4 regions of the Lysinibacillus sp. JNUCC 51 genome follow, and region 4 is predicted to be linked to each of the others. Evidence: riboswitches for the same ligand, from Rfam matches in the RefSeq annotation. Region 4 holds a riboswitch; each other region holds the start of a gene.
What was found. Region 4 has a riboswitch for S-adenosylmethionine ahead of JNUCC51_RS09735 (O-acetylhomoserine aminocarboxypropyltransferase/cysteine synthase family protein). Riboswitches for the same ligand answer to the same signal wherever they lie in the genome.
Positions count from the first base shown of each region.

Region 1: another riboswitch for S-adenosylmethionine. It lies ahead of JNUCC51_RS13125 (cyclase family protein); the one in region 4 lies ahead of JNUCC51_RS09735 (O-acetylhomoserine aminocarboxypropyltransferase/cysteine synthase family protein).
Region 2: another riboswitch for S-adenosylmethionine. It lies ahead of JNUCC51_RS14410 (bifunctional homocysteine S-methyltransferase/methylenetetrahydrofolate reductase); the one in region 4 lies ahead of JNUCC51_RS09735 (O-acetylhomoserine aminocarboxypropyltransferase/cysteine synthase family protein).
Region 3: another riboswitch for S-adenosylmethionine. It lies ahead of JNUCC51_RS16405 (methionine ABC transporter ATP-binding protein); the one in region 4 lies ahead of JNUCC51_RS09735 (O-acetylhomoserine aminocarboxypropyltransferase/cysteine synthase family protein).

Region 1 covers NZ_CP065545.1:2,716,518-2,720,734, forward strand. Annotated here, with positions in the region: gene JNUCC51_RS13115 (Cof-type HAD-IIB family hydrolase) at 1-105, shown strand, start outside; gene JNUCC51_RS13120 (DedA family protein) at 208-804, shown strand; gene JNUCC51_RS13125 (cyclase family protein) at 857-1,594, opposite strand; SAM riboswitch class I at 1,693-1,800, opposite strand; gene JNUCC51_RS13130 (YuzC family spore coat inner layer protein) at 1,946-2,356, opposite strand; gene JNUCC51_RS13135 (MFS transporter) at 2,661-3,845, opposite strand; gene JNUCC51_RS13140 (winged helix-turn-helix transcriptional regulator) at 3,956-4,217, shown strand, end outside.
Region 2 covers NZ_CP065545.1:2,974,774-2,978,990, forward strand. Annotated here, with positions in the region: gene JNUCC51_RS14405 (protoporphyrinogen oxidase) at 54-1,442, shown strand; SAM riboswitch class I at 1,568-1,668, shown strand; gene JNUCC51_RS14410 (bifunctional homocysteine S-methyltransferase/methylenetetrahydrofolate reductase) at 2,131-3,978, shown strand; gene metH (methionine synthase) at 3,971-4,217, shown strand, end outside.
Region 3 covers NZ_CP065545.1:3,412,004-3,416,220, reverse strand. Annotated here, with positions in the region: gene JNUCC51_RS16410 (methionine ABC transporter permease) at 1-421, opposite strand, end outside; gene JNUCC51_RS16405 (methionine ABC transporter ATP-binding protein) at 411-1,439, opposite strand; SAM riboswitch class I at 1,525-1,629, opposite strand; gene JNUCC51_RS16400 (thioredoxin family protein) at 1,694-1,996, opposite strand; gene JNUCC51_RS16395 (toprim domain-containing protein) at 2,013-2,354, opposite strand; gene gcvH (glycine cleavage system protein GcvH) at 2,540-2,920, opposite strand; gene JNUCC51_RS16385 (arsenate reductase family protein) at 3,182-3,538, opposite strand.
Region 4 covers NZ_CP065545.1:2,017,026-2,021,242, reverse strand. Annotated here, with positions in the region: gene JNUCC51_RS09745 (DASS family sodium-coupled anion symporter) at 1-1,328, opposite strand, end outside; gene JNUCC51_RS09740 (glycerol-3-phosphate acyltransferase) at 1,513-2,145, opposite strand; SAM riboswitch class I at 2,440-2,552, shown strand; gene JNUCC51_RS09735 (O-acetylhomoserine aminocarboxypropyltransferase/cysteine synthase family protein) at 2,670-3,971, shown strand.

The DNA.
Region 1 (4,217 bases), 700 kb from region 4:
ATGGGCAATGGGAGCGAAGCATTAAAAAAAGTCGCTGACTATGTAACGAAGAAATCAACTGAGGATGGTATTGATTTTGCTCTACGTGAGCTACACATAATTTAATGGAGTAAAATGTATTAATCCATAATACTCATAATGTTGTCTCCTTTGAGTTATGATAAAGCTAACTATTAAAAATTATTATGCCTTAGGTGGGATGGATTTATGGCGCATCACGTGCAATCTCTAATTGAACATTATGGATATTTTGGTATCATTCTTATCCTAGTAGGGGGAATTGTCGGGCTGCCACTTCCTGATGAAATATTTTTGACATATGTAGGATATTGCGTAGATCGTGAAACTCTTGCGCATATTCCAGCATTAATCAGCGCTATGATAGGTGCAGCGGGGGGAATTACCCTGAGCTACTATATAGGCTATAAATTCGGGCTACCTTTATTACGAAAATACGGTTCGAAAGTCCATATTACTGAACAGAAAATCGATTTTACTAAAAATTTATTTAAAAAAATTGGACCAGTATTATTATTAATAGGGTATTTTATTCCTGGTGTACGTCATCTTACAGCTTATATTGCGGCTATCAATAATTATCCTTTTAAAAAATTTGCTTTCTTTGCTTATACGGGAGCAACTATATGGACATTTACTTTTATTACTTTAGGAAAAGTACTTGGAGAGAAATGGCATTATGTTGCATTTTATTTATCCCACTACAGTATTTATCTCATAGTATTGTTTTTAATAATTATGTTGATCGTTTATTTTGTTTTCAAAAGAAAGAATTCACCAAAATAATTTATAAGGAAAGGTCTGGTTCAATTTTTATTGAATCAGACCTTTTGCTTTATTAAGGTAATATTGCGAATGAACGGACAGGGAATCCAGATGCTTTTTCAGGCTTCGGTACAATATTGAATATAACAGCGCCTTTTGGAGGTAACTTATCTAAATTTGTCATAAGCTCAATTTGGTAAGTATCTTGCTCTAGCACAAAGTATTCGCCGTCTAACTTACCATTTTTACGAAAATCTGCTGCCGAATCCGTATCAAAAGTTTCGTGGCCAATAGCGCTTACTTTTCGTTCGTTGAATAAAAACTGTAATGCTTCTAATCCCCAGCCAGGAAGATGATTATTGCCATCTGCATCTTTGTTACTGAAAGACTCTTTATCTGGCCAACGTTTACTCCAATCTGTACGCAACGCAACAAAGGTACCTGTTTCAATTTCCCCGTATTCGGCTTCAAATTTAAGAATATCCTGAACACTTAACGTGTAGTCGTTATTAACTTCGGCTTCCTTCGATTTATCAATAACGATTAGTGGTAGCACTAGTTCTTTTAGCTCCAATTCCTCTAAATAGCGTGTATCTCGCACAAAATGGATAGGTGGGTCGATATGTGTTCCGTATTGCCCTGGGAAAGTGAATTGCTGTGCAAAGAAGCCATCATCATGTGAAAATAATGTTTCAAATTTTGCATCATCAAACATAAAGAAATGTGGAGAATTTGGACCAAATGTATGTGTTAAATCTACCCATTCTTTCGATTTCAATAGTTGAATTGCTTGTAAAAGTTCGTTTGCCATAATATTTCCCTGCTTTCTGTTAATTATTTTGAATGTAACAATAAAAAAGAGTCCTCCTTGTAGAAGAGGACTCTTGTGCAAAGCAAATGCAGTAAGTCTTCTCATCTCTCAAGGCTGAATTTTGCCAAGTTGGAATTAGCACCATACACTATAGGCTGGTTGCTGAGACTTCATAGGGCCAATCCCTCCGTCTCTCTTGATAAGAAAATGCGATATAAGAATTTTCAGAAATAAATTTTACAAATACTTTAGCATATTTATTTATAGTTTACAAGTTCAATAGGGATACATGGTTAAAATACATAAAGAGCTAAAGGCAAAAAAAGAGGCCCTCATCAAAGGACCAACTCTTCACCAACCCAAAATTAGTGTTAGCTTACAACAGCTAATTTCAGTAAATGTTATTCGAAGTCCATCTGGTGTGTAGGTAGTTTCGAATTTTATAGTAATGCCTGTTGATGCAATTAACTTTTCAACTTCTGTTTTATTTGATTGTTGTGCTGCGTTCATAAGATCGTGCGCAAATTGCTCTGATTCATCAATTTTATCCGTAAGTAATTTTGCTTGCTGCATAAGAACCTTGATCTGTTTCGCGGAAGTCTTCAATTTCTTTGTATTGACGATTGGGAATGGACTTCTATTCGTTGTGTTTGTCGGCATTGCTAGATAGCTAGAAGGGTGTTGAATTGTTGGTTGATTGGCCATTACCCATGCCGGATAATAATTAGGATAGACAAAATACGGATAAGGATTGTAATACAACTAAATTCCTCCTATCCTATAGCTGATACTTTATCTTATGTACAATAAAGAATTTCGGTGTTAACGGCTGATGCTTTGAAAATCATGAGAAAAATGAGCTCAAGTGGAAAATGAAAAGGAGTATGATCCGATTAGACGGATTTCACTAGCCTTATGATTATTAAGCTCTTTTGGGACTTAGTTCTCGGCATTAGAATTTTTTATGGCCTATTTTGACGATACTTTCCTTAAAATAGGATAAAAACAAAAAGGAAGCCTTATGTCTGGTTAAGGCTTCCTTTCATTATTTTTATCCTAGAGAGAACTAGTGCTTATTTCTATCAAAGAGTAACCATAGTAACGTAGTAACTGCCGCAACGATCACCATACCGAATCCGTATATAGGAGTATGAGCTAATGATTGTTGGCGAACGATGATTCCTCCAATGTATGATCCTAGAAAAATACCAATGTTAAAGGCCGAAATATTTAATGCTGAAGCCATTGAAATAGCTGATGGTATATATTTTTCTGAAATCTGAACGGCATAAAGCTGTAATCCCGGTACATTCATAAACATAAATAGCCCCATAATTAAGACCATTATTAATCCACCAATTGATGATTCTAAAAAGAAGTTGATGCCGAGTAGCGCTAATGCTAAGCCAATAAGGATAATAAAAATAGAACGTAAAGGGTTATTATTCGCAAAATGACCACCTAATGTATTACCGATGGCAACACAAATACCGTATACAACTAAAATCACGACTATTGCTTTAGGTGAGTAGCCCATATACTGCTCTAAAATAGGAGAAATATACGTATACACTACGAATGCGCCACCATATCCAATTGCAGTAATAAAGAGAATTAATAGCATTCTTATATTTCCTAATACTTTCCCGATATCTCGAATAGATATTGGATCCCCTTTAGTTAATTGACTAGGTACAAGTAGGGCATTACTAATTAAGCCAATAATACCTATGATAACTATGAAAATGAACGACATTCGCCAATCAGTTATTTGTCCAATAAAAGTTCCTAGTGGGACACCAGTCACAGTTGCTAATGTTAGTCCTGTAAACATAAAAGCTATTGCACTTGCTCGTTTATTAGGTGCCACAACATCTGCAGCTATAACAGAGGCAATGGACATAAACACGCCATGTGCCAATGCTGAAATAACACGCCCAGTTAGTAGTAATGAGAATGAGGGTGCTAAGGCTGCAAGTAAGTTACCAATAATAAACAGCACCATAACGAGCAGTAACACATTTTTGCGACTAAGGCGCGATGTTAATGCTGTTAAAAGAGGTGCACCAATAGTTACACCTAGTGCATATATGGATACGGTTAAACCCGCAGTACTTAAAGTTATATCAAAATCTTTTGTAATTAATGGAAGCAGTCCGACACTTATAAATTCTGTAGAGCCGATACCAAATGCACTAATCGCAAGCGCGAGTAATGTTAGTTTGGCATTCGGCACTTTTGTATCTTTCATTCTAATAATATCTCCTTTGATTTTTTTTATAGTATATAGTAATATTCATATACACCTAAAAGTTATATAGGGTACTTTTAGTTACTTTTGAATATTACAGGGGGTTTACAATGCGAAAAGCTTATAATATTGGTGTTGAAGCCACTCTTGAAGTCATTGGGGGCAAATGGAAACCTATTATTCTTTGTCATCTTAACCACCATGGTAAGATTCGTACGAATGAATTTCGCCGACTTATCCCAGGTATTTCGCAAAAAATGCTAACGAGCCAATTACGTGAATTAGAGCAGTCTGGGTTAATTAATCGCAAGGTTTTCAATCAAGTACCGCCAAAAGTTGAATATTCGCTAACACCTTATGGTCAAGAGATGG
Region 2 (4,217 bases), 960 kb from region 4:
TTCGATAAAAAAAGTTTATACTAAATAAAGAACTAAAAATAGGGGCGGTCAATATGAAAACAGTTGTTGTATTAGGTGGCGGAATAACTGGATTGTGTACGATGCATTATTTACAACGCCAAGTTCAGGAGAAAAACTTAGATGTAAAACTTGTACTTGTTGAAAAAAATACATACCTTGGTGGCAAGATTCACTCTGCATATGAACAAGGCTTCATCATGGAAACAGGAGCAGATTCTATTGTAGCTCGTCATAAAGGTGTCATGGAGTTAGTAGAGGAACTAAATTTTGAACAAAATCTTGTGTACAACGAAACAGGTATTTCGTATATTTACACAAATAATGAGCTACATGCCATCCCAGCAGACTCAACGTTCGGTATTCCTATGAGCTTGCAATCTCTTGAGGAAAGCACGCTTGTATCAGAGGAAGGTAAAAAAGTAGCATTAAAGGATTTAACAATGCCAAATGAAAGGTTTACAAAGGAAAGCTCGATTGGGGAATTTTTAACGTATTATTTAGGTGAGGAGCTTGTTCAGAACCAAATAGCTCCTGTACTTGCAGGTGTATATTCTGGAGATTTAAATCAACTTTCAATTGCTTCTACTTTACCGTATTTAATCGATTACAAAAACGATTACGGTAGTATTATTAAAGGTTTCGATGCAAACAGAGAACAATTTGTGAAAGCAGCCAATAAAAAATTTATTTCATTTAAAAATGGTTTATCATCACTAATTGATCGATTTGAAGAAACATTAACGGATGTAGAAATTATAAAAGGGATTGCCACTACTAGCGTTAAAAAGCAGGAGAATCAATATTCTGTTACATTAGCAAACGGTAAAATGATTGAAGCAAATCATATTGTATTGGCACTGCCAAATGAATCGGTAAAAAGCTTATTACAGGATGGATCTTTGAACTACTATTTTGAACAATTTAATACGGCATCCGCCATTACTATTTATTTAGGGTTTGATGTACCCGATAATAGATTACCTGCAGATGGAACAGGCTATATTGTGTCACATAATTCGGATGTTATATGTAATGCAGCAACGTGGACTAGTCGCAAGTGGAAACACACTTCAGCAGAAGGGAAATTACTTGTACGACTTTTTTATAAGAGCATTAACCCTGAGTATGAGAGATTGCGTATGATGACAGATGAAGAGTTAGCTGCAGTTGCTCTTGAGGATGTAAGAAAAAGCTTGGGGATTGAGGAGAAACCAACTGTTGTTGGCGTGACAAAATGGATCGACCAGATGCCGAAGTACGACTTGGCACATCGTGAAGCATTGCAAGGCCTCTCACAAGAACTTGAGAAAAACTATCCAAATTTATCAATAGCGGGATGCTCTTATTTTGGAGTAGGCATAGGCGCATGTATTCAAAATGGTAAAAAAATTGGTGAAGAACTTGCTGGAAAACTATCGTAAATGTTTGATATAAATCAAAATATAATATTTTTCGTAAAAATTATCCTTTGTTCAGTGAAATAGTCTTGACTCAATCGTCTGTAAACGTTATGATTCTTTTAATTATTTAAAAAATTCATACTAAATTCTTATCAAGAGAAGCTGAGGGACTGGCCCTATGAAGCTTCAGCAACCAACTTTATTGTCAGGTGCTAAATCCAGAAGACCGTTGTGTCGAAGATGAGAAGGAAAACAATTACGAAACGTTAAAGCCTTCTTTTTTTGTGAAAGAAGGCTTTTTTATTTTAACTTCTTTCAGCTGAAGTCTCCCACCTCTATAGGTGGTGAGATGAATCCGGATTTAAGTTACTTTTCAGCGGGTGTCCATACATCCGCTGAAATAGAGGAACTCAGGCTAAGTGCTTCACGTCCTGTGAAAACGCCTGAGTGACCAACGTCGTGTTGGCCTAAAGCCTCCGGCGGATGTTACGGAATCGGAAAGGAGTACTTAGAGGATGTTAGCCTAAAATCATCGCATCCATGCGATAACGGCTAACTGACCTGCATCTGTAATAACGCCACGTCCTGTGGCATTACCGAAATGACCGACATCGTGTCGTCCCTCACGCAGGCCTAAGCACAAAGCCGATTCTGGACGCAATTACGGCGAGGCATAATTGATATAGATAAGGGAAGAGAGGCTAATTTTATGGGATTGATTGAAAGGTTAAAAACGCATGTTCTTACAGCAGATGGTGCAATTGGTACGGTTTTGTACGGCTATGGCTTGGAGTACTGCCATGAGGAAATGAATGTACAGAGACCTGAATTAATTGAAAAGATTCATAGAGAATATATAGCAGCTGGTGCAGATATTATTCAAACGAACACATACGGAGCTAATGCCATAAAGTTAGCCCGCTATGGATTAGAATCCCGTGTACAGCAGTTTAATGAAGCCGCTATAACTATTGCGAAACGAGCAGCGGCAGATGGTGGACAATTTGTTCTGGGTACTATTGGGGGAATCCGTGGTATTCGAAAAAGTGACGCAACGTTAGAGCAAATTTTAGCAACTGTTGATGAGCAGGCAACTGTTTTACTTGCAGGAAATCCAGATGGTCTTTTACTTGAAACATATTATGATTTTGAAGAGCTAACAGCGACTTTATCAATGCTACGAGCTAAAACGGAATTACCTATCATTGCGCAAGTTTCTATGCACGAGCCCGGAATATTACAAAATGGAATGAGCTTAAATAACGCCTTACATGAACTTGAAGCGTTAGGCGCTGATATCGTGGGTGTTAACTGTCGTTTAGGTCCTCACCATACTATACAAGCATTTGAAGGTGTAGAGCTTCCTGAGAAGGCATTTATGTCAGCGTATCCGAACGCCTCTCTTCTTGATTTGGAGGATGGCCGTGTCGTTTATGAGTCGGAGGCAGATTATTTTGGCCGAGCGGCTGTAGAGCTTCGTGATCAAGGGGTACGTTTAATTGGTGGCTGTTGTGGTACGACACCAAAGCATATTGCCTCAGCGAAAAAGTACTTAGAAGAGCTATCACCGGTTGAGGAAAAGTATGCAAAGCCAGAAAAAGTAGAGGTTGTCCGTGAGGCAGAGCCAGCAAATTATGAACCCTTACATATAAAAGTAAAACGCGAACGCTCGATTATTGTGGAGTTAGATACACCGAGACATTTAGAAATTGAAGGCTTTATTGAAGGTGCAAAAAAAATATATGAGGCGGGCGCGGATGTAGTCATGATGGCAGATAATTCACTCGCTTCTCCAAGGATTAGTAATGTCGCAATGGGTGCCTTGCTGAAAGAAACGCACGGGGTACGCCCGTTGACACACATAACATGCCGAGATCGTAATTTAATTGGTCTTCAATCACATTTAATGGGATTAAATGCACTAGGGATTCATGATATTTTAGCAGTTACTGGAGATCCGACAAAGGTAGGCGATTTCCCAGGAGCAACTAGCGTTTATGACGTATCTTCAATGGAGCTAATTCAATTAATAAAACAGTTAAATGAAGGTGTATCGTTCTCAGGGAAACCACTTCGTAAAAAGGCAAATTTCTCTGTAGCGGCTGCATTTAATCCTAATGTACGTGTACTAGATCGTGCTGTCTCTCGATTAGAGAAGAAAATTGAACATGGGGCAGATTATTTTATTTCACAGCCTGTTTATACAAAGGAAAAAATCGTGGAAATTTACGAGGCGACAAAGCATTTAGAAACTCCAATTTATATAGGTATTATGCCAGTAACGAGCTATAAAAGTGCGGAGTTCTTACACCATGAAGTCCCAGGCATCAAACTATCTGATGATGCGTTATCACGTATGAAGGCTTGTGGCGATGATAAGGAACGCGCAACACTAGAAGGGATTGCAATTGCCAAGGAATTAGTAGAAGTAGTAGCGGAATATTTCAATGGAATTTACCTCATCACACCATTTTTACGCTATGATATGACGCTAGAATTAATGAAATTTATTGAGCAATTGGATGAACAGAAAAAAGGGGTAAGTATAAATGGCTAAGCACTTGATTGAAGAGCAACTAGAAAAACGAATTTTAATTCTTGATGGCGCAATGGGTACAATGCTACAAAATGAAAATTTATCAGCAGAGGATTTTGGCGGCGAGGAATATGATGGCTGTAATGAAAATCTTGTACTAACTAGACCAGATGTGCTTGAAAAAGTTCATAGAAAATATTTAGAGGCTGGAGCAGATATTATTTGTACAAATACATTTGGAGGTACACCACTTGTATTAA
Region 3 (4,217 bases), 1.4 Mb from region 4:
TCCAAATAATTGTTGACGTTTTGGCACCCATTGAACGAGCTGCTTCAATAACACCTTTATCAATTTCACGTAAAGCAATTAATACCATTCGCGCATAGAATGGTGCAGCTCCAATAATTAATGCTGGTAAAGCCGCGTCTGCGCCACGAATCGTGCCGAGTAAAAATTTCGTAAATGGAATTAATAAGATAATCAAAACGATAAATGGAATCGAACGGAAAATGTTAACGATTGATCCTGTTAAAAAGTTCACAATTTTATTGGCCCATAGTTGGTTGGGACTTGATAAAAATAATAAGATTCCAATCACTAATCCAAGTATAAATGTGATGACCGTAGAAATTGTTGTCATGTACAATGTTTCATACGTAGCGTCCCACATTTTTTCCCAGTCGACATTCGGAAAAAGACTAGTTAGCATTTGCAATCACCTCCGTTTGTACTTCGACTGTATTTAAGTAGCTAAGTGCAGCAGCAACATTGGCCTCTGAGCCATCAATTTGCACAATAAGTGTACCGTACGCTCCATTTTTCGTTTGCGAAATATTTCCATGTACAATACTTACTTCTACATCAAACTGTTTCACAAGATGTGAAATGACAGGCTGCTCTGTTTTTTCTCCTACAAAGATTAGCTTAACAAGTTGTCCCTCAGGATAATTTGCTTTAATTTGTGCCACAGTTTCCTGAGTTTCCTTCGTATCTGTAATTTGAGAAACGAATTTTTTCGTAATGGCTGCTTGTGGAGCTTGGAATACTTGTAATACTTCACCACGTTCTACAATTTCTCCAGCTTCCATAACCGCTACACGATGACAAATTTTACGAATAACATGCATTTCATGTGTGATTAACACAATCGTTAGACCTAATCGTTCGTTAATATCGACAAGTAGATCAAGGATAGCATCCGTTGTCTCTGGATCGAGTGCGGATGTGGCCTCATCACATAACAATACCTCTGGATTATTAGCAAGTGCACGAGCGATACCTACCCGTTGCTTTTGTCCCCCTGATAGTTGTGATGGATATGCTTTATCGCGCCCTTCCAAACCAACTAGTGTAATCAATTCTTTCACACGTGCTTCACGTTTTGCCTTTGGAACACCTGCGATTTCTAGTGGGAAAGCGATGTTTTCCGCAACAGTTCTAGACCAAAGTAAATTGAAATGTTGGAAAATCATACTGACCTTTTGTCTAGCATCTCTGAGCTTCTGCCCCTTTATGGATGAAAATTCCTGATTGTTAACAGTCACCGTACCAGAAGTAGGTTTTTCTAAACCGTTTAACAAGCGAATCATTGTACTTTTACCAGCGCCACTATAGCCAATAATGCCAAAAATTTCTCCTTTATTAATGGAAAGGTTGACGTCTTTGACTGCTATTAATTCGCCATTCGCGGTTTTGTATTTCTTCGTAATATTTTGAAGATTGATCATAGCGAATTCTCCTTTTCTCATATAAAAAACCCCTTCACTTAATAGATAAGTAGAAGGGGTCACGTAGCTTATACGTTAGACCGTTCTCTCATCTTTCAAAGATAAATCTTTGGGTGATTTGGCACCTTTTCACGATTGTGATGGTTGCCGGGCTTCATAGGGCACTTCCCTCCGCCGCTCTTTATAAGAGTTCGATATATTTATTGTTTTTTTAATATATTTGTTACTTTACCACGCGATTAATATTCAGTCAATTAGTTTTTTAATAATTCGTATAAATATGGTACGGATTGAAAGGCATAAACCTTTTCTGTTACTTCTCCGCCTTCACATACGAGTAAACATGGTACACTTTCGATTTTATTATCATAAGCTATTTGCTCTATAAAATTAATATTCGCTTTTCCGACCTGAAGCTGTGGCAGCAATTGTTCAACAACCATCATCATTTTCGATGCAACTGCACACGTTCCACACATTGGTGTATATAAATAAAAAGCAGCCTTTTCACCTGACTGGATAACCGCGTTCCACTGCTCTTTTGACCATTCTTCCATCTTTTTTCACGCAACCTTACAAAATATATTCATTATGGATTGAGAAATGCGCACGAAGCAATATCGCCGCTAATACTTTCCTCGGAGTTGTCTCAACTTCCTTATATGTTGGCATCGTACGTAAATGCTCAGCCTCTGGATAATGTCTGTCCATTAATGCCCGTAGCTTATTTCCCGATGTATCTGCATCAAAAAATGTATAAAGCTCGCAACCCTCATACGGATCGAGTAGCTCTTCTAATTGATGCACACCAATTGTTCCATTTGTACAAAGTATTTTTACGTCTTCATTTAAAATAGGTTCAATTTGAAGTTTATCCGATCGGCCTTCAACAATTAAGCATTTTCCCTCGAACATCACGCCACCCCCATTTAGACATATCCCTTATATTCATTATATCAATAAACTTTGTCGTTGATACAGTTAGACACCTACTGATAAGGGAATATACTTGCATTTACTTCACCAACTATAGTGGAAGAATGAATGAAGATAATAAAAAACGTCGGTAGTTTCCGACGTTTTTCTATTATTGGCTTGTCTTATTCAGCAATCATTTCTTCGTATTGCTCAGCTGTCATAAGTTTTTCAACTTCTGATGCATCAGCAGGCTCTACAACGATCATCCATGCTTTTTCATATGGTGATTCATTAACGAATTCTGGGCTATCTTCTAAATCTGCATTTACTTCAACTACTGTACCTGAGATTGGTGCATATAATTCAGAAACTGTTTTTACAGATTCTACGCTACCGAATGGATCATCAGTTTTGATTTCGTCTCCAACTTGTGGAAGTTCAACGAAAACGATATCTCCAAGTTCAGCTTGTGCGAAATGAGAAATACCGATACGTACTTTACCATCTTCTACTTTTACCCATTCGTGCTCTTCAGAGTAACGTAAGTCTTTAGGTGTGCTCATGCAAAAAACCCCTCCATAAATATGTAATATATTCACTTTCAGTGTGCCATACTTCTTGCATAAAAACAAGCAAGAATCAATTATATCTCGGCATAATTGTGTTTGGATTCGGCTTTGTTTTTGCACAAAGAACTCTTTCCGATTCCGTGACATCCGCCGGAGGCTTTAACTTCTTTCAGCGGTTGTTTGAAAAGTGACTTATAACCGTATTCATCTCACCAACTATAGAGGTGGGAGACTGCTTAAACAAGTTAAAAGTGGTTATTTCCAAGCTTGCTCAAAATCTGATTCTTTAAACCCTAAAGTAACTTTTTTTCCATCGGTTACAATCGGACGTTTAATCAACATACCATCTGATGCAAGCAGTTCAAGCTGCTCCTCTTCAGTCATTTCAGCGAGCTTATCTTTCAAGCCAAGCTCACGATATTTCATACCAGAAGTATTAAAAAATTTCTTTAAAGGTTGTCCACTAGCTTGCCATAAGTTTGATAATTCGTCCTTTGTAGGTGGTTGTTCGACAATGTGTACCTCTTCGTATGATACCCCATTATCATTTAGCCATTTCTGAGCTTTTTTACAAGTAGTACATTTCGGATATTGAATTAGTTGAATCGTCATTTATAGGCTCCTCTACTATCATTTTTAGGAACTACATTTTCAGTGTATCCCTCATTTTCTGTAGTATACCATCATAACTGTTACGAGCCAAAATGAAACTCATCATATTAAAATGTGGGGTTGATTTCGTTCCACGCTGGGCGCTTTCCTGTGGGCTAGCGTTTAGCCGCTTCCTCCGCTTCGCTTCGTGTAGACGAAACCCTTTTACTATAAAACAAATGTCAGAGGTTGCTTACTTTGCGTATTAGTTGAATGGAGAAGACTGCGCGACAAAGGATTCACACACAGTTTGTGTATGAATCTTTTTTTGCTCTTTTGCAGGTGAATGTCGATAAAATTCATAAGTTGGGTGATAAATCGTGAAAGTTGGTCGATAAATTTCAAAAGTTGGTCGATAAAACGTAAAAGTTGGTAGATAAATTTTAAAAGTTGGTAGATAAAACTTAAAAGTGTTGGCTAAAACCATCACGTCCTGTGATAACGCCTTCGAAACCAACATCCTGCTGTTGCTGTCGCTTCGTTGCACTACGCATTCGCACAGAATGGCCCCCTGTCGCTACGTTAGCACTTCGCTTTCGCGCAAAAAACACCTGTTGCCCCAAGCGGCTCTTCGTACCCCCCTAGAAAACTTTGCTCTGCGCGAAAGCGAAGCGTCAGCGACAAAAGCCCCAGCCTGGAA
Region 4 (4,217 bases):
AAGAGGAAGCCAAAGCTAATGACGAATTGTTGTACGATAACGAAACCAACCTGATCGACATTAGTCGTTAATGTTGAGGCTAAAACGATAAATACCGGTATAAGTGCAGATGCTAAGCTTGTTGCACTCGCAAAGCCTAAATGAATAAGAATATTAAATAGAGTAACTAGCGCAATTGTTGCTAGAATTGGCATAGAATCTAAACCGAGTGAACCGAATACTTTATCAGATAACCACGATGCACCTTTTGTATTAAGCAAGACCGTTCCTAGCATAATTCCTACAGCAAAGACGATAATTGTACCCCAGGGAATATGTGATTCAACTTGCTTCCATGAATAGACTCCAATTTTTGGCATTAATAAAATAGCAATTGCAACGATTGTGACCGTTGTCGTATCGAACGGGTGAAGTTTGCCCTCAGCAGCCCAGAAAAATAGTAAAACTACCGATGTTATGATCAATCGAATTTCGGGAGCTTTTAATGGACCAAGTTCCGCAAGCTGTTTTTTGATTACTTCTTTACCACCTTCAATATTGCTTGTTTCAGGCTTAATTAGTGTAATCATAATGAAAAATAGAGCGACTGACATGATGATTGAGAAGGGGGCAGCATAAAGTAACCAAGCACCCCAAGAAATATCCACACCAAACTGTTCTTTGATGAAGTTTAAAGCGACCATATTTTGAGCTGCTGCCGTCTTAATACCGATATTCCAAATAGAGACAGCTTGCACAGATGTAATGACAAGTAGAGCAGCAAGTCGACTATCACGTGGTAAACCAAATGCTGCTACCATTCCAAGTAGTATTGGCACAACTGCGCCAGCACGTGCAGTAGCAGAAGGAACAAAGAATGCGAGTGCAATAGATACTAAAATAGCACCGAAAACAATAGCTTTCGTTTTTGTTCCTACTAGTGAAAGTATCCATAGCGCAAGTCGTTTATGTAAATTCGTAATTTGCATGGCTGCTGCTAAGAAAAGAGCTGCGGCTACTAGTGCAACTGCAGAGTTACTGAATCCACTTAACGCCAGTTTTAATGCATCCGATGTTCCTAGTACTCTCGTTGGATCGTCCATTGACGGAGCTAACCCTAGTAAGATTGTAACGAGAGCAATAATCATGGCAGAGCTAACGGGATAGGAAACTGCTTCTGTAACCCAAAGGATGACCGCGAAAGCTAAAATAGCCAAAGCTCGTTGTCCAGCTACAGGTAAATCGCCGTTGTTCGGTAAAAAAGTTATGATGATTAGGGATGCGAACGCTAATGCAATCCAGAGTGGCTTTAAATTACGTTTCGGTTTTGCTTGTTCAGAAGTAGACATACTTTTTCATCCTTTCTACAAACATTACTGCAATTTTCTATAACATCGGCTAGTAAAATGCTTTATTAAGAAAGTTAATTTGTCAATTTATTGTAAAAAGACTACTGTGTGAAATACCCTCTATTTATAGCAATAACAGGCAGTTACGAGAAAATATACGGTCATAGAAAAGACGAAAATGATATTATTTATTCTTGTTGAATGCTGAAGTCACTTTAGGCTCAGTTCCTAGCATTAAGCGCTTAATATTTTCGATATGCAAAATGATTGCTATACAAAAAAGTAATAGAGCTATAATCGTCGGGACTGTTCCAGGAATCCATAAAAATGTGACTGTACAAAAAACGAGATAAAATTCAAGTACACCGACAATTAAATAATTTGTCACAAAAGAAAAAATAACAAATAAAATGAGTGCGAATAAGCAAATTTTCCAATCAATCGCGAGTAATATCCCTATGATTGAGGCAGTTCCTTTGCCGCCATTGAAGCCCATATAAAATGGGAAATTATGACCTAGAATGACACCGGCAGCTACAATATAGGTGAAGAGCCAAACTTGTACTTCTGTTAATTGTGTTATATCTGCTAAATAAGCTTGTGCACCGATTATTGCTGCGACACCTTTACCGATATCGATTAGTGCAACTAATATGCCGTATTTCCAGCCAAGGGAAAGTGTTGCATTAGAGGCACCAGCATTGCCATGACCAGTCTTTTTTAAATCAACTCCGGATAAAAACTGAGCAACTTTAGAGCCGTGAATACAGCCAATCAAATAACCAACAAGAAGAAAAATAATAACGGCTTTTATCATAAAAGTCCTCCTTTCCAAATAAGCTCATCACTAAAAGTTAGAAATGACATTTGTTATAACATATGCTCTGAAGTTGATTGTTGTGGAGACTGGACGCCCCCAGAAAAGTGCTTGGTCGGAACGGAAATCAACCCCATGTTTTGGTGATAGGCTATGTAAATACTAAAATAGTGTATGCGTTCGTAATACGTAAAAAAGCAGACAGAAGTTTCGGAAAAAATAAAATTTTAGTGTTGACAGAGAAAAAGTCTATGTTTATACTGTGTAACAACGATGGAAATTGAATCTCATATACTCTTATCAAGAGCGGCGGAGGGATAGGCCCTATGATGCCCGGCAACCAGTAAGTGACGAACTTGCTAAGGTGCTAATTCCTACAGATTCTTATTGGATCTGGCAGATAAGGGGAGGAAAACTTGCAACCGCGACCCTCTTCTTAGCTGAAGAGGGTTTTTGTTTTCTACTGAAAAAATCCTCCTCATCTCCGGTACCATCGTAAAAAAATAACCATTTGGAGGTATACAATGACAAAGTTTAAACCTGAAACATTGCTGTTACACGGTGGGCAAGAGCCAGACCCGGTAACAGGATCACGAACAGTACCGGTATATCGATCAACGGCTTTCGTTTTTAAAGACACTGCTCATGCGCAACGTCTTTTTGCTTTAGAGGAAGCCGGTAATATTTACACACGAATTACAAACCCAACTGTAGATGTTTTTGAAAAACGTGTCGCTTTATTAGAAGGCGGTACAGCAGCAGTAGCACTTTCATCAGGTGCAGCAGCTATCGCATTTTCCATTTTAAATCTTGCAGGGGCAGGCGATGAAATTGTTGCAGGTAGCTCTTTATACGGAGGTACTTATAATTTATTCGCAAATACACTACCAAACTACGGAATTAAAACAATTTTTGTAGACGAAACAAATCCAGAAAATTTCCGTGCTGCTATTACTGATAAAACAAAGGCCGTGTTCGCTGAAATTTACGGTAACCCAAGTTTAAAGGTACTAGATATTGAAGCAGTAGCAAATATCGCACATGAAAATGGCTTGCCATTAATTATTGATAGCACATTTGCGTCACCATATGGCTCTACACCAATTGACTACGGTGCAGATATCGTTGTTCATTCCGCAACAAAATGGATTGGTGGTCATGGAACAACTTTAGGTGGCGTTGTAGTAGATGCAGGAAAGTTCGATTGGACTCGTGGACGTTTCCCAGGCTTTACTGAGCCAGATGCTTCTTATCACGGTTTGCGTTATGGTATTGACACAGCAGATGCAGCATTCGCCACAAAACTGCGCGTGCAATTACTACGCGATTTTGGTCCAACATTAAGTGCAGATGCAGCATTTAATTTATTACAAGGTTTAGAAACGCTTCATTTGCGTATTCCTAAACACAATGAAAATGCATTAGCGGTAGCTGAATATTTACGAAACCACCCATCTGTGGAATATGTAAATTACAACGGCTTAGAAGATTTCCCTACTTATAATTTAGCTAAAAAATATTTGAAAAATGGCTTCGGTTCAGTGCTTACATTTGGTATTAAAGGTGGACGTGAAGCAGGGCGTAAATTAATAGATAGTGTGAAATTATTCTCGCACGTAGCAAATGTAGGGGATGCTAAATCATTAATTATTCATCCAGCATCTACTACACATCAGCAACTATCAGCTGAAGAGCTAATCCAAACTGGTGTAACTGAGTCGCTCATCCGCTTATCCATCGGTTTAGAGGCAGTAGAGGACATTATTGCAGATTTAGAACAAGCAATTGAACAAGTAACAGCTTCACAACAAGAAGTAGAAGCTTAATAAAAAATACATTGGCTAATGTTGTAGCGTTTACGTATTTTCTCATTCGATTGTCCTCATTTGGTAATGCGTCAAACGTTGCTACATCATCCGCTCACCTCATTTGGTGAAGTAACTGAAATTTTATAAAATCAATACCTAGTAATTTTATAAGTATTATTGACTTATTTAATTCCTTGTTTTATACTAGGAAATAAGAAAAGTGTTCGAAAAGCTACCAACCTAGAATCAATTTAAAGCGCCTAC